DNA from 3 places in the Peribacillus sp. TH16 genome. Region 3 is predicted to be linked to each of the others. Evidence: riboswitches for the same ligand, from Rfam matches in the RefSeq annotation. Region 3 holds a riboswitch; each other region holds the start of a gene.

Region 1 (10,822 bases), on a different contig from region 3:
TTACTGGCATTTCTTAGACGTTGTCTGGATTTTCATCTTCAGTTTCGTCTACCTGAAAGGAATGATGTAATATGAAACAATTATTCCCACGGGGCCAAGTTATGGGATTTGCCTTTTCACTAATCCTGACTTTGGTTGCACTATCAGTTATAGTGTTTGATCTCTCACTTAAAATGGCAATGATCATCCTACTTGTTACAGCCTTCATGCAAGCAGCACTTCAATTGGTAATGTTCATGCATGCAGGAGAGTCTGAGGATAAAGCATCGATTTACACAAACGTTTATTACGGATTGTTTGTTGCATTGGTTACAATTTTCGGTACAATGCTAACAATGATTTGGGGATATCAATAATCCATTCCTACAAAACTGGGCGTCTTGATGACGCCCAGTTTTTTTGTATTTAATTATAGTAAGTTTTGGAATTTATATATCATTCTATTCACTTCATCATAGAAATTTGTATTGTTATGAAGGATGAAGATGAACCAATTAAGTTTAGTATAACCATTTCAGAATGTTTTATTTACAGGGAATGGTAGAAAATATGGGTAAGAAGATAGGAGCTAGATTCGTTATACACAAGAATTCCTTGAAAATTCGAGGAATCTTCAAAAAAAAACATCTTTTTTCATAATAATTTAAATAATAAATGTTGAGTTTTTACCCTGATCATTGCTCATTATTTCTAGGACGAGATAGCGGCCCCTTTATTGGGTCTTTTACTGTTTGATCGGATTATCGACGGGCTTACCTTAGATTCATTTGGAGGAGAGGGTAATGGTAATGCCTTTAATAATTCTTCCGGGTTTTGAAGAGAATAATAATCATCCTTTTATATAAAAAAGAAAGCAACAAGCCGTTAAAATAATTTAGTGGCTTCTATAATTTCCTTAATTTCTACTATACTGTGTACGTTTTAGACTGGTTAAGCATTAATCTACGTCTTCGTATCTTTAGTGCCCTTCTTCAAGAACCCGTTTGTTTAAGTACAACGTTTCACAATAAGTGAAACGTTAATAGAACGGTCACATCTTCAAAGAAATACTGTCCGCCCCCTTTGATATAATAAGGGATATAATAATTAATTTAGAACTTAGCGGAGATGATGAAATATGACATTGCCTGTTTTGATTTTAACAATTCTCATAAGCTTGGTTAAGCTATTAGTTACCTGTCTTCCAACCGATGCAGTGAATTGGATTATAAGCAAATTTAAACTGCATTCAGAACTTAGTGACGCGAATTGCATCGTAACCTTTGACGGAAAACGCTTGGAAGGTGAAGATAAAATTCAAGTTATTAATTATTTTAATGAAGCTAAATTTTTGAAAAAAAATCATATATTTCCAGGGAACGAGCAATTGTTTTTACATCCAGAAAACAGTGGGACCCCATTAGTCATTGATACTAAAAGAGGCAAAAAGGATGTTAGGTTACTTGTGTACATTTACAACGACCACGTGGATGTAGTCAAACAGTACAAGAAGAAGTTAGTTGCGTATAGTTTGCTTTCCGATAGCCTGCAAGAACGTTCTATGCCAGTAATAAGGGATTTTGTTTAAAAGGAACATAAAAAAAGACGGTCTTTAAAAAGACTGTCTTTTTTTCTAAAATTATTTATTGTGTAATCCATTTTTTTATTCGATGGTAAAAGTTATAGTTAATAAAGCCCTGTTCATTTAGGGACCTTTCTTTCCTTCTTTATTGAAAATACTAAAAATTACTAGTTATTCAGATTGAGTGTAAAAGCGTTCACAAACTGACGTCTTTATATTAGTATCATATGGAAAAAATAATTAAAAGTGGGGGGATTGAAATCGAGGGGTTCTTCGAATAGAAAAAATTCAAAAAAATGCATTAGGATAATAAAACAATAGAAGTACATAAATAAAACAGTATTGAAAAGGGTTAATTTGTTTATTAGTATAAGTGCATGTAAAAAGTAATTTAGGTAAATTACATCTGAAAAGGTAATAAAAAAAGCAGGTTTCTAAAACGAAGCCTGCTTTTTTATGCTTTCCATTGTTTTTCCACTTGATGAAGGGCTTGTTGTAAAATTTCTTCTTGATTAGTACCTGGTTTAGTAAGGACGTTAGTTTGATAAGATTTTCCTTGGAAATCAACTGTTACTGTAACTTTTACCATTATGCATCTTTCCTTTCTTAATTCAGTATTAAATGGGAGTATTGTACGTACTTCTTTTATTCCCAAAGATGAATATTTTTCAAACATTTCGAAAGCAATGAATGTGAAGATTTAATATTCATAATTATCTGATATTTAAAAAGAAATGTCAACACTTTTTGGGGCCAGACCCCATTTCCCGAGATTTTGTATGTGCATAAAGATTGTTGTATCAGTGTTAAAGGTTTGTTGTGTAGGGGTCAGACCCTATTTCCCAAATAAAAACAACCTGGCTAGTTTGCATAACAGGCAGGTTGTTTTAGAAAATTTATTATTCAAATTTTGGTTAAGATAATTCCGATTAAGGCTGCAAATACGCCGGCAATTTGATAGGATTTTAGTTTTTCTTTGAATAAATAACATCCAGCAAATACGACCACTAAACAATTTAGGCTGACGACAGGGAAAATGATGCTTGCGATGCCGCTATTCAACGCAAAGAAATAACATCCATAGGCTATGATGCTTAAAAAACCTACTAAGGAACCAATTTTAACTTCTTGTAGCTTGATTTTTTCATTCTTAAAGGCCAAAGCCGAAAGAAGATAAAGAGTTCCGCCCCCATACATTGATACTAGAATATCAAGGGAGTTTAAATGAAGACGTGTTGATGTCGTCATTAAGATGCCGAGCACACCAAAAGATAAAATGGAAAATAAAGTGTGCATAATCCAAGGTAAATATTGATGATTACCTTTAGCATTAGGTGTATACTGAATGACTAAGGTAGCGAGAAGCATGCAGGCTATTCCACTCCACTGCAAGGAAGAAATATGTTCGTGAAAAATTAATGCTGCACAGAGAATGGGGAATATTGCATTCGCTGCAATTAGTGGAGATGTCAAACTTGCCGGACCTTTTTCAAAGGCGCTTGCCATCTGGATATTTCCATTAGTGTTCAGTACACCAATTGCTGCACCTAGCATGATAGAAAGCAAGTTCAGGTTCAAACCATCCACAAGTACTCCATAAATTATGGACAAAATAAAAGCTACAAAATAAAAGAAAAATTGGATATGTACCTTTGAGTAACCCTTTCCGCTACTCCATTTAAAAATGCTGTTATTGATTCCGAAACACAAACTGGTGATGAGTGCTGCAAAGATCCACATTACTTTAATCTCTTCCTTCATGTAGGATAAACTTCTTCTACATTTTAAGCTGAATACATGTAGGAATCAAACTAAATTAAAAAAGTATGATTGACAGATTAGATATTTTTTTCTATATTTACTATGACAATTTTAAAATATTTCCCGAAAAACGGGAGAGGTTCATAGCATCACCCTCTTAAAAAAACTATGGCTTTGATATTTTTCGCGAATCAACCATATCTTTGAGGAGATATGGTTTTTGTTATATAGAGGCCCACTTTATGAATCTCCCTGTGAAACGTGGAAGAGGAGGACTTTTTATGTCTGGAAGAAAAGAAGAAGAATTAAAAAAAGATATCACATTACTTGGGAATCAAGGCACAAAATATACATTCGACTATGCGCCTGAAATTTTGGAGTCGTTCGATAACAAGCATCCGAACCGGGATTACTTTGTCAAGTTCAATTGTCCGGAGTTTACTAGCCTATGTCCAATTACTGGCCAGCCGGACTTTGCAACCATTTACATTAGCTATATTCCTAGTGTGAAGATGGTCGAAAGCAAGTCTTTGAAGCTTTATTTGTTCAGCTTCCGCAACCATGGTGATTTCCACGAAGATTGCATGAACATCATCATGAACGATTTAATCGAGTTGATGGATCCGAAATATATTGAAGTCTGGGGCAAGTTCACACCTAGGGGCGGAATTTCTATTGATCCATACACAAACTACGGGAAACCAGGGACGAAGTTTGAGGAAATGGCGAATTTCCGCTTGATGAATCACGACTTGTATCCGGAAACTGTAGATAATCGCTAAACATTAGAGGAGCCTCTTATGCGGTTGGAGCCCCTCCGGTCATTTTTCAAAAATGACTGTTACGAAGCCTATTGTCTGGCAGACGCAATGTACCTATCACCGAATGCAGAAGAAGAGGATCTTCATTCTGTAATCAAAGCTCATTAAGAATGGTGCTCTTAGGCAGTTATCGCCAGTTACTAGGTTAGGGAAAAGTACAGAAAAACACAGCTACACAGGATGAATCCTATCGAGGGATTCACTGATTCTAAGATATTTAATTTAACCCGTCAAAACAGAATCTAGGTATTTTGTTTTGACGTTTTTTTTTGTAAATGAACCGTATAAAATGTGAAAAGTGCTACAAAGAAGAGTGATTATTATACGTTTTTCTGCATCCTCATTCAATAATTTTATCGACTTTGTCTTTATTGAAAACACAAATGTCCTTGTGAAACGGAATTAACTCTTGATTGTTTTGTCAAAACACGTAATAATAGGGAGAGTTGATTTTGACAGAATATTTTTAAAAATAGGGGATGTCGGGATGAAAGTTGCGAAGTTTGGCGGGAGTTCACTTGCGTCAGGTGAACAGTTAAAAAAAGTATTCGAAATTGTGGTTTCTGATCCAGAGAGGAAGATTGTTGTTGTTTCGGCTCCAGGGAAACGCAATTCCGATGATATAAAGGTGACGGATTTATTGATTGAAGTTGCCGAACAGCAACTGCGCGGTGAGAATGGCCAGCTCTTGATAGAAGATGTGGTCACTCGGTATGCGAGTATTGCTGAAGAATTAGATATTTCAGAGGATGTCATTAAAGAGATTCGTGAAGATTTGCACACGTTGTTACGTGCAGATCAAAATAATCCGAAGCGTTATATGGATGCTTTAAAGGCAAGCGGTGAAGATAATAATGCGAAGCTGGTTGCGGCTTATTTTCAAAGCCGTGGGGTAGAGGCGCAGTATATGGATCCGAAGAAAGCTGGCTTGATTGTAAAGGATGAAGATGGATACACTAAAGTGCTGCCCGAATCATATGAGCGGTTATATGCTCTACGTGATGAGCCGGGAATTGTAGTATTCCCAGGGTTCTTCGGTTACACGTTAGATGGCGATGTTTTAACGTTCTCAAGGAGTGGTTCGGATATTACGGGTTCGATTCTTGCCAATGGGGTTAAGGCCGAATTGTATGAGAATTTTACAGATGTGGATGCCGTTTTCGCTGTGAATCCAAACGTGGTTTCCAATCCAAAGGGGATCCGAGAGTTAACGTATCGCGAAATGCGTGAGCTTTCTTATGCTGGTTTCTCGGTGTTCCATGACGAGGCTTTAATTCCTGCATTTCGTGCCGGAATTCCTGTTCATATCCAAAACACGAATAACCCAGCGGCTCAGGGGACGCGTATTGTGAGCACACGCGATAATACGAATGGCCCGGTTATTGGGATTGCGAGTGACAAAGGGTTTTGCAGTATTTACATTAGTAAATACTTGATGAACCGTGAAGTCGGATTTGGACGCAAACTGCTTCATATCCTTGAAGATTACGGGGTTTCATATGAGCATATTCCATCCGGTATTGATGATGTGACGCTTATACTAAGGCAGGATCAAATGACAGAGGAAGCTGAGAAGAAGATCGTTTCGCGCATTAAGCAGGAGCTTCATGCTGATGAAGTGATTGTGGAACATAACCTTGCGTTAATTATGGTTGTCGGGGAAGGCATGCGTCATAATGTGGGTACAACGGCAAGAGCATCAAAAGCGCTGGCTGAAGCTAAGGTCAACATCGAAATGATCAACCAAGGCTCTTCTGAGGTGAGCATGATGTTCGGTGTAAAAGGTCATAGTGAAGAGACGGCAATTCAGGCTTTATATCACGAGTTTTTTTGAGAATGAGATTTTAGAAACCTCCTTGAAAAGGAGGTTTTTTACTGTAAATCAAAAATCTCGCCAGGTAAAAGACGCGCTGAGAGTTCAGCGCGTCTACTTTAATTCAATACCCATTTATCCTTCAAAAATAAAATCCTAGATACAGCAAAGAATAAAGCAATTGAGACAATGAGGCTACTGGCTGTAAGGAAGATGTTTTGATAATCAATCACGCCATAAATCAATTCTTTAAAGAGAGCAAAAATATTGAAAATTGGAATCAAGAAGTGTTTGGTTGTTAATTCATGTAAGCCTGTTCCGCCTAAGAATAGTGCAGGCATAATGACGAGCATTGTTATCGGTGATATATAGTTTTGGGATTCCTTGACGGTCTTGGATATAATGCTAGCTGACATTTGCAAAGCCCCCATGAACATTGAAAATAATACCGTAATCAATAGGGCAGTAGGGAGGATCATCCATAGGTCGTTACCGAAATCAAATCCTTTTCTAAGTTCTTCCGTTAGAAAAATGAGCTCCAAGGTGACTACTAGAATAGAGACAATTCCTGCAAGCGCCCCGATGGATGAAATTGTAAGCCATTTGGCTACAAGGATTTTCCCACGGCTGACGGGAGTCATTAGCAGGGCTTCCATCGTTTTGCGGTCTTTTTCTCCTGCAAATAAGTCAGAGGCAAGCGGGTAGGCCCCAGTGCTGATGGCCATCGTGATAATCATCGGTAAAAAGATTGAAAGAATGCTCAGTGACGCCCCGTTATCGGTATCAAGGCCCACTTCCTTGATGTTGACTTGCAGCGGACTAATCAGACTAGAGTCAGTATTGATGTTTTGCAGCCGTTCTTGAATGATTTGCTTTTCAAAAAGTGTTAAAGCTGACTCGACCTGTGAAAGGGCGAAAGAACTATCTTGGCTATACGTGTCACCGGAGAGGCTGAACGTGACTTGTTCGCCCTTTTTAATTTGTTCCATGAAACCGTCGCTTACTTGCAGGGCTGCAGCGGCTTTGCCTTCTTCTATGGCTTTGGTCGGGTTATCGAATGATTTGACTTCGATTTGTGGAAAATCACTAAGCAAGGCTTTGCCGTCTTTGCTGAATGACGGATCGACTGCCAGGGTATAGGTTTCATTCTCATCTGTGGTCATCAAACTTTCGTAAAATAGTGTTAACCCAGTCAATAAGAGAATAGGTAGGAATACACTCAAAATCAATGTGCGACGATCTCTTAAAGCTTCCTTCATTTCTTTCACATACATATTAAGAAACATGAGATTGGTTCCCCCTTACAAGTTTGGACATGAAAATATAATTCAGGTCACGACTATTTTCTTCTATATAAAGAGACTCAAGCTTTCCTTTATAAATCAGTTCCCCTTTATGCATCATTGCTACGGAGTCACAGAGTAAAGTAACCTCTTCCATGATATGGCTTGAGAAGATAATCGTTTTACCCTGCTGTTTCAGTTGAAGAACAAGCTGGCGAAATACATTAGATGAAGTGATATCAAGTCCTGTCGTCGGCTCATCGAAAAGTATGATGTCAGGATCATGAATTAGCGTACGTGATATGGCGACCTTTTGACGCATACCTTTGGAGAATCCTCCAACTTTTCGGTCGAGATAATCTTTCATCCCGAACATGACAGCGAGCTCTTCAATCCGTACTTTTGTTTCGTGCTTGCTTAATCCGTAAAGTGTGGCGAAGTAAGCGAGGTTTTCACGTGTGGTTAAGCGGTCATATAAACCGGTTTCACCACCGAACAAGACGCCGATTCTTTTCTTAATTTCATTCGGGTTATCCAAAGTATCAAATCCGGCAACTTTGATATATCCATCTGTTGGAGTCAAAAGTGTGGCAATAGAACGCAGCAAGGTTGTCTTTCCTGCCCCGTTTTCTCCAAGCAATCCGACAATCTGGCCTCTTCTCACATCAAGGGAAACATGTTTAAGAGCGGTTATAAATATTTTTTTATCTTGGAACGTTTTTGTGATTTCATGAATTTCGATCATTTCGGTACCTCCTACAATCTCTTTGGTTGTTTTAATCATACAAATAAACTAAATGAGAAACTGTAGTTTTGTCGCGAAAATGCCGTTTATTGTCGCGAAAAGGTCATTTTTCCAAATCTAAATGGTAAAATAAAGATAATTTTAGATGAGGAGAGTTGAAAATGAAGGTAGGACTTGTGGATGACCGGAGAATTGATTTGGACAAGCTGAATGGTATTGTGATCCAGATACCGGGTATCGAGCTTGTCTTTTCTACTGATTCCGCGGAATATGCTTATGAGCAGATTAAGCAGGAAACGATTGACTTACTTATAGCGGATATCGAAATGCCCAATTTGTCAGGATATGAATTGGCAGACATCATTCATTCTCATGCACTGAATATTGCTGTCATTTTTGTGACTGGTACCAGTGGGTATGCTGTCCATGCGTTTGAGCTAAATGTACATGACTATATCATGAAGCCTTACTCGAAGGATAGGCTCGTCAAATCAATCGATCGTTTTCTGGAAAAATCAAAAACAGCTGAAGTGGCGGGAAGGCTTTTTTTAAAACTGAAAAATGATATTCATATTTTACAAAAAAAGGATATCGTTTTCATCGAACGCTCTGGACGTTCGACCACAATACATACGAAAAACGGTCCGATTAAAACCTATCAGACTTTGAATGAACTGGAAGGTGAGTTGCGGGAAAGAGATTTTATCCGATCTCATCGTTCATTCATCATTAACATTCATTTTGTGAAAAATTTTTCTTTGTATGCAAAAAATTCTTACCTCGTGAACTTCGAGGGGATCGAGGAGCAGGCGATGATCACGAAGGAAAGAGTGGACTTTTTGCAAGCTCAATACTTTTAAGGTGTGAAGACTATGAATGCATTACCGATAATTGTGGCTCTATTAGGGGCATGGAATGTTTATGGATTAACAGAATTACTTTCTTTGCCTTTCCCGCTATACATATCAGCGATATTCATCTGCTTTCTTGCTTTTTTCCTTTACCGAAAGTATTCTCACCTCTATAAGCAAATTTCACTGGGAAACTATGTGACTGCTATTCTATCAGGCACGCAGCTGATTGTTGCGATACTTTATGCATGGATAGAACCTTCAATCGCGTATCTGGGTCTTTTCCTTTTGTTCATAGGGATAGAAATGATTAGGGTCAATATGGGGAGAAGTTTCCTCCGGCTTAAAAATCAGCAGAAGCAAATGGAAGAAGAACGGATGCAGGTTAATGAAACCTTCCGGGTGGTACGCAGTCAGCGTCATGATTTTCTGAAGCACGTGTCTGCACTTCAGTTTATGATCGAACGTGACGAGGTGGCAACCGCAAAAGAGTACATAAATGAATTAGTAGATGTGTTTGAAGAAACGAATCTATCAATTAAAGGTGAAAAAGGGGTCGTTGCCGGGATTCTTCATCAAATGTACCGGAGGGCAAAGGAAAATCAAGTACAAATTGTGTATCATCTCGATGTCCCGCTTTCGTCTTTACCTATAAAGGATCAGGAACTAGTCTCATTGATTGGGAACGTGCTTACTAATGCGATTGAAGCAGCTGAATCATGGCAGGAGGAAAAAGGGGAGATAGCACAAATCACGCTTCATTTTTATAAACGGAGCGGTATGTACCTTTTATCATGTAGCAACAGCAGTCTGCCCATACCTAATCCCATTCTGGATGCACTGTTTGAAAAATACGGTCAAACCACGAAATTGGGGCCGCATGAAGGGATGGGAACGAAAACCATCGCTGATATCGTGAAAAAACATCAAGGCTATTTGGATTTCACCTATAAAAGTGAAGAATTCTCCCTGAAAATTAAAGTTCCCGCGATTATGTAATAGTTTTTTTGTGGCAAATGATTATTTTCTACAGGAAGGGAGAGGAAGTTTATCAATATTAAAGGGTTGAATCACTTTTTATTTTCAGTTTCTGATTTAGATAAATCTACTGAATTTTACGAAGCTGTATTTGGAGCGAAGTTGCTAGTTAAGGGAAATTCCACGGCCTACCTCGATTTGAATGGTATGTGGATCGCTCTTAATTTAGAAAAGGATATATCAAGAAATGAAATAAAAGATTCATATACACATGTGGCGTTTTCAATTGATGAAAAAGACTTTGATGAAATCTATGAGAAGCTGGAAAGCTTACAGGTGAATATCCTTACAGGCAGGGAGAGAAATGAGAGAGATAAAAGGTCTATTTATTTTACTGATTTAGATGGGCATAAGTTCGAATTCCATACGGGAACACTACAGGAAAGGCTGGATTATTATAAACAGGAAAAGTCTCATATGAAGTTTTATTTATAAAACGTAATCGACATCTATAATAAAGAAAAGGAAAGCCTCCAAATTGAAGATTGGAGGCTTTCCTTTTTAGTTAGTTCATAACTGTTAGTAGTTGTTCAATCGATTTCCGTGGACGTGGGGTGGGAATCATATCGGGGTAGCCAACGTGCAGACTACCGACGATTTTTTCACCAGGATTTACGCCTAAAGCTTCACGGAACTCTGTGCTGTGAATCATGCCGTATGTTTCCCAAATCATTCCGATTCCTTGTTCCCAGGCAAGCAGGCTGAAGTTCTGAATCAGGGCACTTGTAGCTGCATAATCTTCTTCGCGAGTCATCGGATTTGGGTTTTCGTCCATTACAACCGCGACAAACATTGGAACATCTTTTAGTTTATTATATCCGCGCTGTCCAGCTTCTTTTTTCTTTTCTGGATCCTTTTCCTTGCCTGCCATAAAAGCACGGGTTGCTTCAGCCAGTTTTAAACGGCTATCCCCCTGCACGACGATGAAGCGCCACGGCTGGGTCATTTT
Region 2 (10,822 bases), on a different contig from region 3:
CCCCTTTTGGTTTTCGACGACGTATTGACAGGATGTACGAATCAGTTCTTCATCTTCTGCGGAAAAGTTTAACTCAATAAAAGAGGCACCTTGGATTTCTTCTTGATGAAAGCCTGTAACTGTTTCAAACCTTGGATTGACGGTGGTAATTATTCCGGTTAAATCAAGCATCAGCATCGGATAAGGGTTGTGTTCGAACAATGATTTATAGCGCTGTTCACTCTCAAATAATTGATTTTCTGCGACAACTCTTTCAGAAATATCCCTGCCAATGACCACTAATCCTTTTCGGGAACCATCTTCAAAGAACAAAGGAACTTTGATGGTATCAAAGGTCTTATGATTGCCGTTGGGTAGCGGGATGATTTCCTCACACCGCGTAATCTCCTTTTTTATCCACGTTTCTTCATCTGAAATTTCACAGTAGATTAACGACTCTTTATAAAATTCGGAGTATTCTGCGAGCTCACTGTCTTTTTTTCCCTTATAGTCTACATGTTCCAATTGAAATAATTGCAGACCAAAGGTGTTGGATTCAAGCCATCGGCCATCTCCATCCTTGAAGTTAACGAAGTCTACCATTGAATTAATGAGCGTGCGACGACGCTGTTCCTCTTCTTTTAATTGCTTGAATTTTTCTCTTTTAGCCAAATAAAGAAATAAAATCAAGCCTATTGATAAAAGAAAAACAATTCCTTCTGCTCTTTGGAGTTGAATAAAGATCTCTTTGTTTTCAATATTAGTAGTTAAAAAGTAGTCGAACACGACTAGTGTAAGAATCCCAAATAGGATATATAGTACTAAAATGGAGCGTTTGGACATGGAGATTCTCCCTGATTTACGACATTTCAAAGGTTAAAAATACATACACATTTTAACAAACTATCAAAGAAAAATATATGCAGAATCATAAATAAAAAAACAGGAACCCTAACAGTCACCTGTTTTTCCTGAAGAAGGTTACTTTCTTTTTCTTCTTAAAGCGTTTATAGATAAGGAAAAATAGTAAGAAGAGGAAGGCGAGTACAGCTAGTGTATATTGGTTCATTTCCACAGATAGGAGACCATAAGGGATTAAGGATAGAAAGAAAAAGTATATAAGATTGCCGAGTGCGGTCGCTAATAAAAAATCCTTGAAGGTTACAGAACTGACTCCTGCTGCCAAGTTAATTAAACTTGTTGGTATGAGTGGGAATATCCTTCCGGTAAACACGTACATAAAGCCATGCTCTACAACGGATTCTTTCCATTTTGGGCCCATTTTCTTTAAGAGAGGTGCCTGAAACCAGTTCCTGGCTGCATAAAAAATGAATCCTGATGCAACGACACTTGTAACCCAACTCCATAGGTACCCATATATGAATCCAAATATCGCGACATTGATGGTTAGGAGTAAAATTAAGGGTATAATGGTAAAAGAATTTTGGACAATCATCAACACAAATGTCACAACAAAAGTAAGCAAAAGGTTTTCTGTCAATATGGTTATAACTGAATCCAAATCACTTTTCCAAACCATGGTGAACAATTCTGCATTGGAAACGATAAATATTACTATTACCAGTAGACCGATTAAGGTCAGTATTTTTTTCAAAAGGTCACCACCATTCATTCTAATAGTTTATCATCTTCAGGTTCAATGGTGAAAAAAAGAGCTTCCGCATGAAGCAGACAGCTCTTTTCCATTATAGTGGGCTAACGACGCAAAGATTCCTTTATAGCCACTTTTCAAACTGAATTCTTTTGTTCATTCCATAAATGATTGGCGCACCAATCAAGAGGACAACGCACTCACCGACAGCCGTGGTCATCCAGCTAAACCAGAAAGGTAAGCCAAAGGCAAGGTTCAGTTCAATTGCAATTAAAAACATTGTGAATGTGAAAAAGATAATCGTGGCGATCATTCGTCCTTTAATGCTTTTTATGAACCGAGATACAAAAATGACAAGCAATAAGGCGAGCACGGATTGCCCTACCCCAAAAATCAAATCATACGGCACCATCGGCGAAAAGAGCAGATTCGATATGAAAACGCCGCCCACTATGCCGTAGATATATTTTTTATTGAATACAATCAGATGATTCAACATTTCCGGTACACGAAATTGAAACATCTCAAAAGCTATTGGTTTAAACACCAATGAGACCGCCACATACAAGGCAGCCAATAACCCGTTTATCACAAGTGTACGAACATTCATTTTAATCTCTCCCTAGTTTTTTATCGTGGGATGGTTACGAACCACGGTTAGGCGTTTGCCCAATGATTAATAGTATCCCATGTAAGCTTGTTTCGTCAATTTGTAAAGAATGGTTTCAAAATAATAAGGTTTCAAGCTGTGGATGTCTCAATGATTTTGATTTATTGCAATAAAGGATGATATTATTTTTACATGTACTTCAAAGGAGTGGATATAATATGTCGATCGAGAGTGTCAAGAGCCATTTTAAAAAATGGAATCGGGAAGGCGATGTAATGGAGTTCGAAACATCGAGTGCTACGGTGATTGAAGCAGCAGAAACCATCGGTGTTATTCCAGCGCGAATTGCTAAGACTCTTTCCTTTAAGGGGGAAGGTGAGCATGCGATTTTGGTTGTTGCCGCAGGGGACGCAAAAGTGGATAATAAGAAATTTCGTCAGACGTTCGGTTTCAAGGCACGAATGCTGTCAGCTGAGGATGTGCTTGAGCAGACTGGTCATGCCATTGGAGGAGTCTGCCCGTTTGGGTTGGCAAATGACCTAGATGTTTTCCTTGATGTGTCGATGAAGCGCTTTGAGTCTTTATTCCCAGCATGCGGAAGTGCGAACTCTGCAATAGAACTTAAACTCGCTGAATTATTTGAATATTCAGGAGCAAAGGATTGGGTTGATGTTTGTAAGGCATGGGAAGAAGAGCAGAATGAGGAAGCAGCAGTAGGTAAGGCAGTTGATGGATTTTGATTTATCGTACCAAAAAGAACCACATAGAATGGAAATGAGTCCACTTGGGTGGACTTTATTTGTTGATAACGAGAGACATTACCTGTTCCCTTTTTATTACTGGGTTTTTAGTTATAAGCTTTTAACTTGTTCCGAATAGGTTTGCTCCCATTTTCTTCTGAAAAGTTGACCGCAGATGTAAATTAACGGTCTAATTAGGGGAGGTTTGTTCAACATGGCGCATAGGCAAATCGTTCAGAAAGTTCGTAAGTGGAGGGTAAAAGATGTTCAATGAAAGCTATAAAAAAAACAATAGCAGTTACCTCAGTCTTAAAACTCTTTATGAAGAAAATATCACGGTTAAGAGCATTGCCCAGGAACTTGAGTTTTGCCATAAAAACGATTTAGCACTGGGGATACAAAAAGAATTGGAAAAAAAGAATTTCGATATATTGGCGGTAGAGGATCAAGGGGAAATTATCGGATATATCGAAAGGCAAGAACTTGGTGAAGGTAAGATTGCGGAGTATTTGAAATGTTTTACACCAAGAGAATTGGTTTCGGACTCAACCCCTTTGATTCAACTTCTTCATATTTTTAAGAATAAAACGAGGGTGTTCGTGTTAGAGAATAATTCAATTAAAAAGTTGATTACCCACGCTGACCTTCAAAAGCCTCCAATCAGAATGCTGATTTTTGGATATATTACCCTTTTGGAAATGAGGATGAGCGATATCATCATGGATAAATTCGGGGATGACAGTTGGTATCCAATGATCAGCGGAGATCGTTTAGAAAAGGCTACCGAATTATATAGGAGGAGAATCGATAAAAATGAGGATATCAATTTAATAGAGTGTCTGCAAATCAGTGATAAATTCGATATCATTCATAAAGATCAGGAATTGAGGTTCTTCTTCCAAATTCCTTCTAAAAGTAAAGGAAAGAAAGATGCGAATGCCATTCGAAAATTACGGGATAAGATTTCTCATGCTAATGAACTTGGGTTGGACATGTCCTGGATAGAAATCATCGAAGTGGTGGAATCCTGTGGCCAACTGCTCGAAATCTCTGAATCCTATCGGTATGAAAAATAAAATGATGGTGAGAGACGTTTTAGGTAGACCATACTTCAAATAACTCTGCAATTTTTAAAGCAGAGCTGTAAAGCATCCTCAAGACGAACTGGAATTAAGGAGAACCAGCTACTATGCTGGTTCCTTTTTGTTTAACCCCCCTGACAGAAAAAACTGCCCATACGTGAGGCAGCTTCTTCAAATAGTTAGAACTCCGGTAGTTCATCCAGGTTATTTTCCTTTACCCCATCGGGCTCACTCCGCAATATGTCACGGCCATATTTATGGAAGACATCAACATTGGCGAGGTTGCCTGCCTTAGCTTCCGAAAGAGCGGTGGGATAGTCAAGCTCCCGCCCAGAATTTGTTTTGATGGCAATAATATTGTCATCTTCATTTTTTCGTACTGCGATAATTTCTTCTTTTCCAGTTGTATCATGTTGGTTTACTTGTGGGGTTCCCTGCTGTTTGTAGGATTCATATGCTTTTTCAAATTGGTCCATGCTTGGACACCTCCTATTTATAGGGTGAGCTATTTGGTCAGCAATATACAAACCAGGTTTCGTCCAGATTGAGCCGCATTTTTGTCAAAATGGGCCGACTTTTCGGCATTTTTTTATGAAAAGACTGTTGTCCGGGCTTTATTCTTCTGGCATGGCACTTGCATCATAAATAAGTGGAAGTGAGAAATATCCACTTAAAAAAGGGAGGAATATGAATCATGAATGTAAAACAAGGGGCAAGTACTGCGGATGCAAAAAAAATACAAGACGTTAAGACAATGAAGGCGGCGGTCGTCAATGAATTTAATCAAGAGCTTGAGATTAAAGATGTACCAATCCCTGAATTAGAATATGGTGAGATATTAGTGAAAATTAAAGCATGTGGCGTGTGTCATACCGATTTACATGCGGTACATGGTGATTGGCCGGTAAAACCGAAGCTGCCGCTTATTCCTGGACATGAGGGAGTAGGCATTATTGAGAAGGTGGCAGAAGGCGTTACTACATTAAAGGTTGGTGACCGCGTTGGGATTCCATGGCTTTACTCGGCATGTGGCGATTGTGAATACTGTCTGACTGGACGGGAAACGCTTTGCCTGGATCAATTGAATGCAGGATATTCTGTGGATGGCGGTTATGCGGAATATTGCAAAGCGCCAGCAAAATATGTGGTCAAGGTTCCTGAAGGTCTTGACTTTGCGGAAGTTTCACCGATTTTCTGTGCTGGTGTAACGACTTATAAAGCGCTTAAAGTGTCAGAAGCTAAACCTGGAGATTGGGTAGCAATCTATGGAATTGGTGGATTGGGTCATGTTGCTCTTCAATACGCGAAAGCTATGGGCTTTAATGTCATTGCCGTTGATATTCAAGATGATAAGCTTGATCTGGCTACAGAATTAGGAGCAGATTTCACGGTTAATGGTCTTAAGAGCGATCCTGTACAAGCCATTAAGGAAAAAGTTGGTGGAGTACAAGCGGCCATTTCTGTAGCGGTTACGAAAAAAGCTTTCGAACAGGCTTACAGTTCAGTTAAAAGGGGTGGAACATTGGTCGTTGTCGGATTGCCGAATGACGAACTTCCAATTCCAATTTTTGATACGGTACTAAATGGGGTGACTGTAAAAGGGTCAATCGTTGGTACAAGAAAAGATCTACAAGAAGCTGTTCAATTTGCGGCTGATGGCAAAGTAAGGACGAATATTGAAACGAGAACGCTTGATGAAATCAACGACGTGTTTCAAATGATGGAAAAGGGCGAAATCAACGGAAGAATCGTATTAACTTTAGAATAGAAATAAACAAACGAGGGGGTCCTAAAATCGGGCACCCTCGTTTGTTCTAGGTAGCTTATAAGAATTCTATAATTAGATTATGTCTGATTCTTCTCATTTAATATATATCGCAATTTTCTCATGGAGATCTGCAAACGCTTGGCCGCTTCATTTCGGTTTCCATAGGTTTTTTGAAGTGCCTGCATGACGAGTTCTTTGCCAATTGTAGATTCGAGTTGTTTGATTTCCTTAAGGATTTCCTCGAGCATTAGTTCATCTTTCTCATTAAAGTCGGCAACCAGCTGTTTACGCCATTCTTCGAGATGATTTTCAGTCGACTGATTCGCATTCGGCGGGTCTTTTTTTATTGGAATAACCTGGTTGGTAGATAGAAGGAGATCATTTGCCGAGATTTCCTGTTTATGGTCAGCAAGAGTGAGAGTTCGCATGATTACATTAGATAATTCGCGTATATTACCGGGCCAGTCGTATTGCTGTAATTTTTCAATAGCTTCATTGGAAAAGGAGATATCTGCCTGGCCAGTTCTTTCAACTAAATGTCGGACAAGGAGGGGAATATCTTCTTTTCTGTTACGCAAGGCGGGGATATCAAGAGTGACGACGTTCAGTCGATAAAATAGGTCTTCCCGGAATTTGTTTTTTTCAACTGCCTGCTGCAGACTTTCATTGGAGGCGGCTACTAAGCGGGCATTTGTTCTTAATGTCCCACTACTTCCGACACGCATAAATTTCCGTGTTTCCAAAACTCGAAGCAATTTGACTTGTATGGCCGGACTCGCGTCGGCAATTTCATCGAGGAAAAGGGTGCCATTCCCTGCAATTTCAAAGAAACCTTTTCGTTGTTGGGTTGCTCCGGTGAAGGCCCCTTTTTCATGCCCAAATAATTCGCTTTCGAGAAGGGATTCCGAGATTGCTCCACAATTAATACCAATAAAGGGCTCGTGGCTTCGTGGGCTTGCTGAGTGAATGAAACGGGAAAGTACTTCTTTGCCACTCCCTGTTTCTCCCTCGATCAAGACATTGACGGATTTTTGAGCCACTTTGAAAGCCATTTCAATCAGTTCCTTCATTAATAAACTTTCTCCTACAATGAGACCCGACTCTTTGGCAAGGTTATGGATAAAATGTTGATTCAAATCGTCGTTTTCATTCAATAGGTTGTCAAGTTGCTTTTCCAATACTTCAATATCCACAAAGGGTTTTTCCATATAATCACTCGCTCCAAGTTTCATTGCCTCGACAGCGGTCTTGACTGTGCTGTATCCGGTCATAATCAGTGCCTTGCAAAGCGGTTGTTTTTGTTTCAGATGCTGCAGGAGAGAAAGGCCATCACAATCTGGAAGCTTTAGGTCTATCATCGCGGCATCAAAGCGCTGCTGATTAAAATCTATTTGGTGAAATTCCTTTCCACTGTTCACGACCTGTACGTGATATCCTTTCATCGAAAAAAGGCGGGATAAAAAGGTACCAACTTCTTTTTCATCGTCTACCACAAGTAAATTAATCATCTCATCATCTCCTTTCATCTTCAGGCTGCAAGGGAAGCCTCAGGAAAAATACACTTCCTTTTCCTGGTGCGCTTATTACGTCAATTTTGCCTCCATGGTCTTTCGCAATGCCAAGGCTCACAGATAATCCTAGGCCTGTACCTTTTTCACGGTCCTTAGTCGTATGAAAAGGATGAAAAATGAGCGGCAGCCGCTCTGCTTCAATCCCAGCCCCGTTATCAGCAACCTTCACCACCATGAATTCTTCTTCAGAATAGGTATGAATCGTAATGGATTTTTCCGATATATCACAATCATCCAATGCATCCTTGGCATTCAATAGCAAGTTGATGATTATTTGTTCTATCTGAGGCTGGCTTCCCTTTATGAAAGGAAGATCTTCCTGAAGGGAAAGATGAAGGGAAATTTGTTTCTTCCCTAGTTGAAACTTCAGAAGGTTCATTACCTGATGTATGGCCTCGTTAATAGAGTAATAGTGGAATCTATATTCATCTTGACGGGAAAAGGTAAGTAAGCTTTTCACGATTTGCCTGCACCGGTCGCCGCAATTTTTAATATCGTTTAGAAGCATATAATCTTCGTTGTCTGGTAAAGTGTTCCGTAATAAAAGCTGTGAGTTTCCAAGAATGGCCGTTAATGGGCTATTCAATTCATGGGCAATTCCAGCTGCCATTTCGCCGATGGCTCCGAGCTTGCCTGCATGTAACAATTGAGCTTCCATCTGTCTTCTCTCGGTGACATTTTTATAATAAGCAATGACTCCATAGACCTGTTGATCCTTATTTTGAATCGGATAGGCATGCATTTCCAAGATCGCTTCAGGCTGAAGCAAAATTTCTTGAAACCCTGGCTTATCCTGTACAAAGGTCTCTTGAATCAGTGTCTGAGATTTCTCAATTAAAGGACTTAAGTCAAAAAAAGCTCTGGCTGCATCATTTGATTGGTAGACTTCTCCTTGGCGATCAAAGACGATGATCATATCTTCGACGGCCTTAAAGGTATCCTCCCATTCTTGTTTGGAATGGAGAACTTCTTTATAGAGCTGGGCATTCTCCAAAGTCAGTGCAAGCTGGTTGGAAAGTTGCTCAAGAAAATCCAACTCATCTTTATGCCACGTTTTCTTTTTCTTTCTGCCGAAGGTCCAAACCCCTATTTTTTTATTTTTCCCATACAGGGGCACCAATAGAAGCGTTTCAATCTCAAGAGATAGCAGTCTTTTTTTTTCCGGGAAGTCTTGTAGCATTTTGATTTCCACCTGAATGGATTGTTCGTCTTTCAAGGCAGATGAGAAGTCCTGAAAAGGGTGTAATAGGTTGTTGGATTCAATTTCAAGCTCGCATTGGCCATTAGGACAAATATGGAGAAGAGTTGGTTCTTCTTCGTATAAAATGACAAAATGACTGTCATCGAATGTAATTAGGTGCTTGAGCTTTGAGATAACATTTCGGAGAATTTCGTGAATATCCATGTCTATATTCATGTTTTTAGTGATATCGTTCATAATTTCAAGCTGCATATTTTTCTTCTTCAACTGATCCACGGTTTTCTTAAGTTCCGTGTAATATGTTTTTTTCGAAGACTTAACGCCTGTCATTAAATCGATCAACTCAGATTTGTTCATGTTTTCACCTCTTATAGGGCTGTAAGGAGCAACTGCCTAATCTGTTCTAATGACATATCCCGAGGGTTCGTAATCATGCAGGCATCCTCGAGGGCGGTCATTCCTATTGTATCAATCATGTCTTTGGTAATGCCCACGTCACCTAGGCTCCTGGGTGTCCCGATATCCTGGGACAAGTCCCTTACAAAGTGTACGGCAGCGGTGCCGGCTTGCTGCTCAGTTAAAGCTCTCGTATCAATCCCCATGATCTCTGCTATTTGGCTGAATCGCTTCGGGGCCGCAATTCGGTTGAAGTCCATGACATGGGGAAGAAGGATAGCATTGATTTCACCATGCGGAAGCAGGTACTTTCCGCCAATGGCATGTGAAATTGCATGGGCTGCTCCCAATATGGCATTGGAAAAGGCAAGACCTGCTTGCAGGCTGGCCATCGCCATCGCTTCTTTTGCTTCCTCATTATGTTTAGACGCAACGGAAGGGCGTAGGTAACGGGAAACAATGGACAAGGCGTTTTTGGCTTGTACATCGGTCAAAGGAGTTGCAGCGATAGATACATAAGATTCAATGGCGTGTGTCAAAACATCCATTCCAGTAGCGGCGGTCAAATCTGCTTCTAAGGTCGTTAAGGTAGCCGGGTCAACAATCGCAATATCAGGAACGAGGGATTTTGAAATGATCGTCATTTTTTTCTCCCGGAACGAATCGACAATCACAGAAAACTGTGAGACTTCCGAACCCGATCCGGCAGTGGTCATGATCATCACCATAGGGGGTAGAGGAGAATGGACTTTATCAACCCCTTCATAGTCACTGATGGTTCCACCATTCGTTGCCAAAAGGGCGATCCCTTTTGCCACATCCAAGGCACTGCCTCCCCCCACACCTATGATGGCGTCGCATTCATGATCATTAAAAAATAAACAACCGGCTTCTATCTCCCTGTCTTTCGGATTGGTCGTCGTTTCAATGAAGGTGGCAAAAGCAAGCCCCGCATTTTGGCAGGCTTCCATGACAATATCAAGCCAACCAGCATTGGCTACACCGGAATCACTAACTATCAGTGTCTTTTTGGCACCCAACCGCAAGCAAGCCTCGCCAGCTTGTTCAATAGAACCTTTTCCAAAAATAACTTCCGGCATCACAAATTTAGTTATCGACATCTTCGCGCCTTCTTCCCTGATTAAAGTCATTTTCTCTTTGTACTATTTTCCCGAAGAAAGGCGAAAATCCTGTTTGAATCGCAGGAATTTTTATATAATGTGACAAATTATTAAATAAAATACAACTTTTGGTATAGATCAAATTTCCTGCTAGTTTCTTAAATTTGTAAATTTGTTACTTAAGGCACAGATTAATAGGGATAAACCTACCTAGTTAGAATTTTCTGTATATTGTAAAATAATGGAGGGAATCTATTAAACTGGGAGGCAATCTATGAAAAAACAATTTCTATCCTTATCATTAGTCGCAGCATTAACATTCGGGGCAGCCGGAACCACTACTACTACTGCTACTGCTTTAGCGACACCGCATTCTTCTCCAGTACATCAGGCGCCATCCACAGACAAGCAAATCGTTAAAAGGATCGATGTCGACAAAATCTACAAGAATATTGAATACCTTTCACAAACACCTCGAGTAGCCGGGACGGAATCTGAGTATAAGGCCGTCCAGTTCATCAAAAAGCAATTTAAATCTTATGGCTATAAAGCCGATATTGAAGAGTTCAGTTTTTTATCCTATACAGACCCAAATCTGGTCGAGCTGTCCGTTGACGGATTTGATGGGGAAATCCAATCAAACCATTTAACCTATTCAGTAAATGGTGATCTATCCGGTGAAATGGTATACGCCGGTTTAGGAACGAAGGAAGAGCTTGAAAAAGCGGGTGTTACAGGGAAG
Region 3 (10,822 bases):
CAATCAAACTTTGCAACACACTGGATTGCCATTTTTCCATGGTCATGAGATTGCATAACATGCTTTTATTAGTTCTTTTTCTTTTGGTATAATAGCATGATCGTATAAAAACCAAATCAATTAAAAGTCTTAAATAAACTTATGGAGGAAATATGAGGGTCATTTTAGAGTTGATACGTATTTTATTAATATTAGGATTAGGCGGAGCGATTATTTCCACCGTACTAATCGCCATATATACAAGCATAGGCGTTAACATGGATCAGTATGGCTGGCTAGGTTCTATTGCGATACTTATTTTATTATTTGTTTGGTATAGAAACAAGTTGCAGTTCAGTGGATGGTACACTGGAAATGGGAGAGAAAAGCTGCCCAAAAAGGTCTCACTGTCACTGATCCTGTGTTCACTCTTATTGTTAGTTTCACCACCCCTTTTAAGCTTATCTATTTAACCAACAATAAACAGGAGAATAGTTCCTGAATTTCAAATAGAGCAGGAGTGAACGATTTGCGGAAACTGTTTAATATTGTTGTTCTCTTACTCCTACTCGGTGGATTTTGGTACGGTTATGGTAATGACATTCAGGAGTCTGGGTTTAAGGCCGGGGTTAGATCCTTTGCATCCGATGTTCGCTCCCTTATAAACGGACCAGAGGTTTCGACTGCCCTGGACAAGCTGAATACCGGAGTCAACTACCTGATAGGCGAGCTAACAGAAACGTTGGATAACGCTTCTAAAGAAGAACAACCTGAAACGGAACAAGTGAAAAAACCAACATTGGAAGCTCCCGCTGAGGCCTCCTTTTCAGTCCGTAATATCGAAATTGGCGACACTAAGGCTGCTGTTGAAAAACTGGCTGGTGTAGCAAAGCGGCAAACCCGGAATGAATATGGCGTAGACTGGTTCGCTTATCACGAAAATTATCAAAATTTCTTCATGGTTGCCTACGATACTGACGATAAAGTTGTTGGATTATATACGAACCAAGATTTAATCTCCTCAAAACAAGGAATTAAACGCGGCACGCCTAAAGAAGCAGTGACTGAAAAATTAGGAGATCCTGTAACAAAACTCCTTAAAGGAAACGTCTATTACCAGATTCGAAGCGATGGCGAATACGATATGTTTGAAATGGATAAGAGCTATGTGACTATCTTCTATGACAAACATGAGAAAAATACAGTTACATCAATCCAAATTATCGACGCAAAATTGGAAAAACAAAAGAGTGCCTATTTTGCAGAAGCCAGTCCGGAGTTAAAGAACGGCTTTGAATATCAACTATTTGACCTGACTAATGCATCAAGGGTTAACCATGATCTCTCGGTCCTTTCTTGGGATAATCAAGTGAAAGTGACCGCTCAGGATCACAGTGCCGATATGGCAGTGAATCATTACTTCAACCATAATAACCTTGAAGGAGAATCCCCCTTTGACCGAATGGAAGATGACAAAATCACTTTTCGAATGGCTGGGGAAAACCTCGCAGCCGGTCAGAACAGCAGTATCTTTGCTCATGAAGGGTTAATGAACTCCATCGGACACAGGGAAAATAAATTACAAAAAGATTTTGAATCTCTCGGAGTCGGCGTCGCCTTTGAAGATAATGCAAAACCGTATTATACAGAAAATTATTTAACGAAGTAATATCAAAAAGCCGTTTCTGGAGAAATCCCGCACGGCTTTTTTTGATTCTATCCTCCTGATTTTAAAAGAATCTCAACACCGTCCTAGAGTTATCTTCTTTACTTTATAGTTGTTTTTTTATTTTTATAATATTCAGTTTATTTTTCTTGACTGGAACTTTAACACTATAAGATAATACTTAAGAGTAATATAATGACAAATTAAACTTTGGGGTAACGGATTTATGATTAAAAGAGGTAGAAAAAAGGGTGCCAACGGTGAACAGAGTCGAGCTTTACTACTCTTCATCGCGGCAGATGAGTTTGCTCGGAAGGGTTATTTTGAAACAAAAGTTAGTACAATCGTTCATAGAGCAAATTTAAGTCAGCCTACTTTTTATCTGTATTTTGAAAGTAAAGAGGCCATTTTTAAGGAGTTAGTTAAGAAATTCCGATATGAATTATTTAATCTTACTATACAGAGCCGGCTTGAAACTGGGCTTGATTTAAACGCTATTCCCCTCAAAATCACCCAAGGATTAGCCGCGATATTTCGTTTCTTTGCTGAAAATCAAAGTTTAACTCGAATTGGTTTTTTTCTCTCTCAAGAGGCTGAAGAAATAAAGAAGCAGTTAGCTGCACAAATAAAAGAAAACCTGATTTATGAACAACAAAATGGCTATTTCCATCCAGATGCTAACATGTTGATTATAGCTGAAAGCTTGGTCGGAATTATTGAACGTTTAACCATAACTCAAATTTTTGAAGAAAACATTCAGCCTGAAATATTAGCGAATGAAATTGTACACCTTTTGTTGGACAGATTGTTAGTTAAGACCTAATAATTCATTTTACTTTTCTAACTATTATTTAAAATATAGTTGATAGGGAGTATTATTATGAATTCTATAAAGCAATCGCAGCAGGAACCGCTCGAAAGAATGTGGATTGCACTTATCATTGAAGCGAAACAAAGCGGAATAACAAAAGAACAGGTCAGAAAATTTATTAGACAGCATCAAATGAATAATGCTTTCGAAACAGATTTACAGCCGCAAATGGAAGATTAGTTTGTAGGAATAATAATTTCAAAGCGAATAAAAGATGGACTCCATATGGAAGTCCTTCTTTTATCTGAAAATCTAATTAATTTGTACTTCATCTATATTATTTTCTTGTGATAATCATTGGTCAAAAGCTCCATACTAAACCTTAAACCCCATTAAAAAAAGGATGTGAGTTTAGATGGACTTTTTTCACGGCCAAGAAGCACTTACTATAATTCAGTGGATCTTAAGGGCCATTGTGTCTTACTTCTTTTTACTATTTGCAGCTAAAATAATGGGGCAACGAGCTATTTCTCAGTTAAGATTACTTGATTTTTTAATAGCATTAATTATTGGAAACATCCTTGCCCATCCTTTATCTGATGAACAGTTAGGTTTAAAGGGACCATTGATAACGACAGCCGTATTAGTACTTTTATATATTTTTTGCGTTTTTTTGAGCCTAAAGTGGGGAAAACTTCGAAGTTTTTTTGAAAACTCTCCTTTTCCCCTTATAGAAAATGGGCAAATTGTTTATAAAAGCTTAGCCAAAGCAAGAATCTCTATCGATTTTTTATTATCTGAATTAAGAAAAGAAAAAATTGAAGATATTCAAAAAGTTGCGCTTGCATTATGGGAACCAGATGGTACAATTTCATTTTTTTTAAACCCTCAATATGAAGCCGTAACCCCTGCCGATTTAGAACTAGTAACAAAAACCTTTTCTTTTCCTAGAACGATTATTAAAGAGGGAAAAATTGATTTTAGTGAATTAACCCGCATTGGTAAAGACGAAGAATGGCTTAAAAACCGAATAAAAACTGCATACAGTGAGGACGTATATGATATTTTATTAGCAACCATTGATAATAACGATACAGTGAAAATCTTTTTATACAAATAGATTTTGAAGCTAAACCATATAAAGTAAGTCCTCTTAGCTATGCCTCTATTTAATACGATTTACTTTTACTTAAGGAAGAGAGTAGTTTTATACCCTGAATGTTAAAGGCCATCAAATTGGTGGCCTTCTTAGGACAAGATTACCCCTGTTTATACATAGAGAAAACTTCCCTCTGCTTCTACCAAAGTAGTGTATTTAAGAACTTATACACATCCTCATAAACCTGCTCACGTTCTTTGCCTAATGTGATTATATGGCCAGAGTTTTCGTACCATATCAAGTGTTTATGCTGCGTATCGACTTCACTGAAAATCGCTGTAGCACTGTTCGTATAGTCGGGATCATCCAAGCGCCCTTGTAGAACAAGAGTTGGTGATGTGATTAAATCTAAATTTTCACCAGTTTCATTTATTATATTCACCACATCTTTCAGTTGAGTCATAGGCTCTTCTTCCAACAGCTTCACTTCGGCAGCAATTTGGTCTGCATCTTTGCCTTCAAACTTCTTATAAGCCTGTGCATAATTGAGCAAGCGGTTTTTTTGTCGATCGATACTTTTTCCTTGCGTCGGAGCACACATTGAAACCACCCCTATCACAGGAAGTTCAATTCCTACTTTTAATGAGAACACTCCTCCTAAAGAAATTCCTACAACAGCAATTTCCTCGTAGCCTTCATCTTTAAGGAATTGATAACCATCCACTACGTCTTTCCACCATTCCTTTGGACCTGTTTTAGCAAGTTCCTCGGCTGATACTCCGTGCCCTCTATAAAGAGGCCCGTGACAGGTATAGTCGCGATCATTCAGGTATTTCCCTAATTTTTTCATATCTCCTGTACTTCCGGTAAACCCGTGAAGTAAAAGAACAGCTCTATTTCCACCTCTGTATGTGAATGACTCAGGTGCTTTCACTTTCATCTATCTAGGACCTTCTTTCTGCTCTTGTTGATAAATAGAATCTAAATGATTTTTAAAAAAAAATCAATTAATACCCCTTGAGTGGGATTTCTTCTATCCTATTCCGTATTTTCATTAAAACAGTTAAATCAAGTATATAGTATCCTTACCACACTCTTTACAACTCATCCGTTCAGAAGCACATTTTACTATGATTGATTTTATTTAGCAATCGTCATTTAACCATTTTTTTTAAAAAAGTAAAATATACCTTGTAATACGATGTACATCGTATTACACTAAAGCAAATGAAAAAAGAAGGTGATTTTTTGGATAAAGAATTGATGAAGGGAAGTATTGACCTCCTCCTGCTTTCACTTCTTTCACAAAAAGAGCTGTATGGCTATGAAATGACGAAGATTCTAAGGCAAATGAGCGAGGGGCAATACGAAATCAGTGAAGGCACCCTATATCCGGCTCTTAAGCGTTTAGAAAGAAAGGAATTTATAGAAGGGTATTGGAAAGAGTCCGAGTCCGGACGCAGGAAATATTATCGTATCACAGACAGCGGCCAAACCGAGCTTGAACGTAAACGCAGCAGCTTTACCTTCCTTGAAAATTTAGTTCGGAAAAGCGCAGAGGATTTCTGATGAAAACAACATTTGAAAGGTATGTAAAAAAAATAGTCAACCAAACCGATTGTACCAAGGAAGAAAAAGAAGATATGTTTGAAGAACTGCTTCTCCATCTGGAGTTGAGCCGGGATGATTTAATAAAGCAGGGGAAGACCCCAAAAGAAGCCGAGAAAATGGCATTAATCCTTTTTGGCGACGAATGGGAAATCGGCAGTCAAATTCAGCAGGCCATTTTTCCATACCGAAAAGAGCTTATGCTGACTTTATCCATCGTTTCAATTCTTTTTACGTTTTCGGTGTATGCGCTGCAACTATTCCAAGAAGGAGATGCTTACATGGGTTGGCTTCTTTTTTCGATACTGACTAGTGCAACTTTACTCTCACTTACACTTAACCTCCTAGTCTCTATCAACCGGAAAATCATGGTCAACACCGTGTTAGTGACCCATGCCCTTGTCTATATATATGGATGGGGAATTGCGTCCGCCCTTGACTTTACATTATTTCCTTTATTCAGCCTGATTATGGCAGCGATTCTCCTACTATCCCTCTACCTCATTTACAAAACAGCCTTGGTTCTTCCAGGATATAGTGGAAAGAATTTAAAAAAAGTAAAACTTTTGCACATTTCCAATATTACACTCGGCATCTTGATTTTGTCAGTTACCTTATTTTTCTTATATGCTTTTTTAATCTTCTCAAGTGAAGTCCAGCCGTTTATGCTATTATTTTTCATCCCGACTGTCTTATGGATTTCGTTATATATCCTACAGATTAAACTGTTAAAAAAGCATCCTACGGCATCAAATATATGTGCTGTTCTACAGGTATTACTTGTTCTAGCAATTATTTTTACGATGATGATACTCTACCGTTAAGGAGTCCTTCAAATGAAAAAGAAGCACATCTATCTCATTCTGATCACGCTTGCGATTGTGACTGTCTTGTTTGTCATCGCCGGCTTGATCTTTAAAAAAGAAGAAAATGAAAAGCAGCAGGGCTTAACCAATCAATACGACGTATCCACTCAGGGTACAATTGCATACGTCACACACTTTAAGGGAAAACCACAATTAAAACTCTATAATCCAACATTATCCGTTGAAGAAAAAGTCCTTGAATTGAGCAACGATGAACAAATCCTCGACCCGACTTATTCCTACGATGGAAATATGCTTGCCTTTATTGTAGCTAAAAAAAACCAAGAAGAAGATTCAACTAGTTCCATTCAGCTTCTTGATATGAAATCACAGAAAATCAGTGAATTATTCAAAGCAGACTTCCTGATCACAGAACTCGATTTCACAAAAAGCGGCCGCTCTCTCTTTTATATTGGAGCCGGTTCGTTTAAAAACTATTCGCCGATCACGGGTCCCCGCCCTCACGATCTCGATATTTATGAATTTGATATAGAAAAAAAGGAGTCCACCCAGCTGACCTCTTTTAAGAAATATGGTCTTAGTTCCCTAAATGTCACCACAGATGGAAAAGCCGCTTATTATCAAACCGATGATGATGCGGATGCTAAAACGGCTGATGAGATTTTCGAAACGCATCAACGGATTTTCAAAGTGAAATTTGACCAAACAGGTATCGAAACCGTCACAGACTCTAAACGTGATGTCGATATTTTTGATTTCACAATTACCCCGGATGAAAAAACGATGATTTTCCAGTCCATCTCCAACGAGCAATCAGGTAGTACCTATATTTATGAGCTTTATAGCTATGACCTCAAAACCAAGACCGAAAAGCAGCTGACCCATCTTCAAGAATACACAGATCGCCCAGTCATCAGCAGCGATTCAAAAACGGTCTATTTTATGGTAGATAAGAAATTCGGCAAAAGCGATCCACAGTATCACCTATATAAAGTGGGGATTGATGGAGACAACCCGGAAGAAATTTTGTTACCTAATTAATAAAAAGGCTTCCGACACCAATTATTGACGGTGCCAGAAGCTTTTTTTATGGGGTTACTCGTGAATTTGGCTAATTTACTCGTGAGTTTTCACGATTTACTCGTGAATTTCTGATTTACTCGTGAATTTTCACGATTTACTCGTGAGTTTGGCTGATTTACTCGTAAGTTTTCACGATTTACTTGTAAGTTTCTGGTTTACTCGTGAATTATCACGATTTACTCGTAAGTTTGGCTGATTTACTCGTGAATTATCACGATTTACTCGTGAGTTTTCACGATTTACTCGTGAATTTTCACGATTTACTCGCGAACCTATAATTCACACAAAAAAAAAGAACCAAATTTGGTCCTTCCTTCTCTACTTATACAGATCGTTTCCTATTTATATTAATGTTTACGTTTATCTTGATTGTCTATTCCCTTATGCTTCCGATAATTGGCGCAGGATAGCTTCATACAGTCTCCTTGGACATCCGGACCATATTTTTCACGAAAAGCTTCCAGGCAATAGCATCTATCTTCTTCCTTTTTGGGTCCATCCATTGAGTGCTTCCCTCCTACTATTTTAACCGGAGATAACGCGCTTCTCCAGTCTTACATTGATTCGGCCCAACAGCGCGGCACCGATTGACTGAATGACTGTTTTAACAATGATTTGGCCAAAAATCGCAGCGGGTACGGCTTCCCATGGCAGAACGTTGGCACCAAGTGGGCTAAGTCCAATCACAACAAATATCACCGAATCGAAAAATCCTCCGACAATCCCGCTGTAAAATACTCTCCAACTCATCGGAAGTTTTAACCGGGTATAAATTTCAGTATCAGCTGTTTCTGCCACCACGAACGATAGTGCGGAAGCAAACACAATTAAAAGGGTATCTCCTAATAAAAATGATACGCACGCTGATAATATTAGTGCCGTGACAATGCACACATACGTCTTCACTCTGCCAAATTTATTCTGAACTAGATCCCGAAAGATGAAGGTTCCCCCGATTAGTAATGTCCCCATCGGAATAATAAACACACCAAGCTGTAATGGTGCAAAAGCTGCTGTAACCACATTCGCGGTGACAATGGACACTAAATACAATATAATTCTTAACATTTCTTACATTCTCCTTATACAAAAAAAACAGCACCCTAAGAAAGAGTACTGTTCTTCTTAGTTTTTTTGAGAGGGTAGCTAGAACCTCTTCCGCATGAGCGGATTATCTTTTTCCTAATTTATCGTAGCTTGAAAACGAATGGAAATCAAGAAGTTTCCACATTACCTATTTCTAAAACGAATTCAGTAAATACTTTATTAATAATTAGACTTATGGCTGATGTTTCGAATTTTGTTACTACATATGTGGATTGGAGCAGCTCCTGTCAAATCATTTTATTCTAATATTTGACAATTGAAAAACAATGCTATATGATGTTATTAACCACTGGTCAATAAATATGGAGGTGATACTATGTCGCCAAGGAAATCAGAAGGAATAGAATTATCTAAGGAAATGGTATTGAATGAAGCCCGGAAACTTTTTGCATCCGTTGGGTATTCAAAAGTTTCAATGCGGCAATTAGCTAAAACATTAGATTGTAGTCATGGCGCCATTTATTATCATTTTAAAAATAAGGCCGAAATATTTTATAGTTTGGTAAAAACGGATTTTTCTCTATTGAATAATAAAATAGATGATATCATCCTAACTGAAAATAATGCTTCTCAAAAAATAGAGAAGATATTACTATGCTTTATAGAGTTTGGGTTAACCCAGCAAAATCATTATGCAATCATGTTTTTATCTAAAGAAAAAGAAATTCAACATTTACTTCAACTTGATTCTAATAAAACATATGAAAAACTAATCAGTTCTCTGACTGACCTTACAGAAAATAAACTAAACCCTGCATCAATATGGTCTATTTTCCTTTCGCTCCACGGCTTTATAACATTTTATATTAATACACAACTTTCATATCAAGATGTAAAAAGCTTAGCTAATTTTCACGTTAAAAATATTATGAAGAGTATTGTATAATTTTTTGCACATACATTGACCAATGGTTAATAAAGATTAGGAGGCTTAAATATGGTGAAAAAATTAATACATTCTGAAGGGCTTATAGTTCTTATAGCGATAATTTATATCTATTCAATAAATGAATTTAGCTGGTTGATTTTCCTTTTATTACTATTAACACCTGACATTTCTATGTTAGCCTATCTAATCAATAATCAAATTGGTGCCAAGGTTTATAACTTGTTTCATACTTATACAATATCAATACTCATCATTTTACTAGCTGTTTCTCTAAACCAGGATACAATTTTAATGGTAGGTTTAATTTGGACGGCTCATATTGGAATGGATCGTTTTTTAGGATATGGCCTTAAATACACAACGGCTTTCAAGGCTACACACATTCAGGAGGTATAATAGTGGTATTTAGTTTATTGTCCGCATAAAAAAGCAGTGTGATTGATCTTGCGCATCACACTGCTTCTTACTCTCTTCCTTTACACTCCCCGCTTATTTCCCCATATATACGTATGCAGCTGCGGCAGCACTTTCACATTTCTAAGTTCATCATCAGCTATTACTTTATCAATTAGCTCTTCATATTTTTTCAAAAGTCCGCTAATCAGCTGCTGATCATTAGCCGTCCTGCTGTCATCATTGCCAACCTGCAAATAAAAAGGAATATCCGGGTACCGGAAATGTACGTTTTTCGCATACTGATAATCTTCATCATCAAAGATTACAACCTTCAACGAGACATGATTATCGGGATGTCGATTGGCAAGATTAGATATTATTCGATCAAGCACCTCAAAGTCCGTGTTCATCCTAGAACTCGGTGGCTTAGGTGAAATAGTCAGTTCATCAATATCGAGAAACCAATCCTGCCAACGGCTTCCCTGTGTTTCCACGCCGGTTTTCATTCCATTATCTTTTAAAATTGCTATCAAGCCATCTAGATTTTTCAGCAGTGCTGGATTTCCACCTGATATTGTAACGAAGGAAAAGCCCTCACCGCCAATTCGCTTCAGCTCATCCCATATATCTTCGGCAGTCATTTGAACTGTATCTTCCTTACCAGTCCCGTCCCAAGTAAACGCGGAATCACACCAGGCACAAGAATAATCGCATCCTGCCGTCCGAACAAACATGGTCTTTTGTCCGATGACCATGCCCTCCCCTTGTATTGTCGGGCCGAAGATTTCCATAACAGGCAGCTTACTCACTTTCCATCCACTCCCGTCTAGCTTCAGCATAACTCGTCGGAGTTTCATATAGACGAACAAATTCGACTCTAGCACCCTCATAATTCTTGGTTAAAAGGGCTTCGGCCATTTTTTCATAAATCCAGACAACCATATTTTCAGCTGTTGTATTCATGAGCGGCAATGTTTCATTCAAATAACGATGATCAAGGTGTATTTCAATCTCATTTTTCCAAATTTCTTTGATGTCACCAAAATCTATCATCAAACCGCGTGAATCCGTATATCCGCTCAATCCGAAAATGACCCTATACGTGTGGCCATGCAAGTTCTTGCATTTGCCTTCATAGTCATGAAGATGGTGCGCGGCATCAAAGGTGAATTCCTTGCTGACCATGACCCGCTTACTTGAGTAGTTTAATTGATTCCGCTGAATATCTTTATCTATTTTTTGAAGCTTATCCACGATAGTAAAACCGTACATTATTTAAGCACCTGCCGTCTGCTTACATAGTCATCCAACCCTTTTTTCCGAAGCTTACATGCCGGACACTCACCACAGCCGTCGG

Evidence for each region. Region 3 has a riboswitch for preQ1 ahead of JFV29_RS21815 (VUT family protein). Riboswitches for the same ligand answer to the same signal wherever they lie in the genome.
Region 1: it holds a riboswitch for preQ1, as region 3 does, so the genes downstream of both, queF (preQ(1) synthase) here and JFV29_RS21815 (VUT family protein) in region 3, are expected to answer to the same signal.
Region 2: it holds a riboswitch for preQ1, as region 3 does, so the genes downstream of both, JFV29_RS10960 (QueT transporter family protein) here and JFV29_RS21815 (VUT family protein) in region 3, are expected to answer to the same signal.

Annotation. Positions count from the first base shown of each region.
Region 1 is NZ_JAEKEM010000002.1:2,219,842-2,230,663, reverse strand. It holds gene qoxC (cytochrome aa3 quinol oxidase subunit III) at 1-70, shown strand, start outside; gene qoxD (cytochrome aa3 quinol oxidase subunit IV) at 72-356, shown strand; gene JFV29_RS10710 (YfmQ family protein) at 1,118-1,567, shown strand; gene JFV29_RS10705 (BA3454 family stress response protein) at 2,016-2,150, opposite strand; gene JFV29_RS10700 (DMT family transporter) at 2,465-3,322, opposite strand; PreQ1 riboswitch class I at 3,453-3,498, shown strand; gene queF (preQ(1) synthase) at 3,604-4,104, shown strand; gene JFV29_RS10690 (aspartate kinase) at 4,631-5,977, shown strand; gene JFV29_RS10685 (ABC transporter permease) at 6,076-7,242, opposite strand; gene JFV29_RS10680 (ATP-binding cassette domain-containing protein) at 7,232-7,984, opposite strand; gene JFV29_RS10675 (LytR/AlgR family response regulator transcription factor) at 8,146-8,844, shown strand; gene JFV29_RS10670 (sensor histidine kinase) at 8,857-9,834, shown strand; gene fosB (metallothiol transferase FosB) at 9,886-10,308, shown strand; gene JFV29_RS10660 (nitroreductase family protein) at 10,379-10,822, opposite strand, start outside.
Region 2 is NZ_JAEKEM010000002.1:2,277,051-2,287,872, reverse strand. It holds gene JFV29_RS10970 (PAS domain-containing sensor histidine kinase) at 1-822, opposite strand, end outside; gene JFV29_RS10965 (TVP38/TMEM64 family protein) at 938-1,594, opposite strand; gene JFV29_RS10960 (QueT transporter family protein) at 1,716-2,201, opposite strand; PreQ1 riboswitch class I at 2,208-2,252, opposite strand; gene JFV29_RS10955 (YbaK/EbsC family protein) at 2,420-2,941, shown strand; gene JFV29_RS10950 (hypothetical protein) at 3,205-4,017, shown strand; gene JFV29_RS10945 (DUF3892 domain-containing protein) at 4,203-4,499, opposite strand; gene adhP (alcohol dehydrogenase AdhP) at 4,778-5,791, shown strand; gene JFV29_RS10935 (sigma-54-dependent transcriptional regulator) at 5,869-7,299, opposite strand; gene JFV29_RS10930 (sensor histidine kinase) at 7,304-8,920, opposite strand; gene JFV29_RS10925 (iron-containing alcohol dehydrogenase) at 8,932-10,080, opposite strand; gene JFV29_RS10920 (M28 family peptidase) at 10,355-10,822, shown strand, end outside.
Region 3 is NZ_JAEKEM010000009.1:1,600,650-1,611,471, forward strand. It holds gene JFV29_RS21765 (hypothetical protein) at 153-452, shown strand; gene JFV29_RS21770 (CAP domain-containing protein) at 500-1,648, shown strand; gene JFV29_RS21775 (TetR/AcrR family transcriptional regulator) at 1,872-2,468, shown strand; gene JFV29_RS21780 (anti-repressor SinI family protein) at 2,526-2,696, shown strand; gene JFV29_RS21785 (DUF421 domain-containing protein) at 2,872-3,576, shown strand; gene JFV29_RS21790 (alpha/beta hydrolase) at 3,755-4,495, opposite strand; gene JFV29_RS21795 (PadR family transcriptional regulator) at 4,783-5,124, shown strand; gene JFV29_RS21800 (permease prefix domain 1-containing protein) at 5,124-5,987, shown strand; gene JFV29_RS21805 (hypothetical protein) at 6,000-7,031, shown strand; gene JFV29_RS21810 (hypothetical protein) at 7,421-7,576, opposite strand; gene JFV29_RS21815 (VUT family protein) at 7,599-8,141, opposite strand; PreQ1 riboswitch class I at 8,193-8,235, opposite strand; gene JFV29_RS21820 (TetR/AcrR family transcriptional regulator) at 8,497-9,066, shown strand; gene JFV29_RS21825 (DUF4260 domain-containing protein) at 9,118-9,465, shown strand; gene queE (7-carboxy-7-deazaguanine synthase QueE) at 9,546-10,274, opposite strand; gene queD (6-carboxytetrahydropterin synthase QueD) at 10,267-10,737, opposite strand; gene queC (7-cyano-7-deazaguanine synthase QueC) at 10,737-10,822, opposite strand, start outside.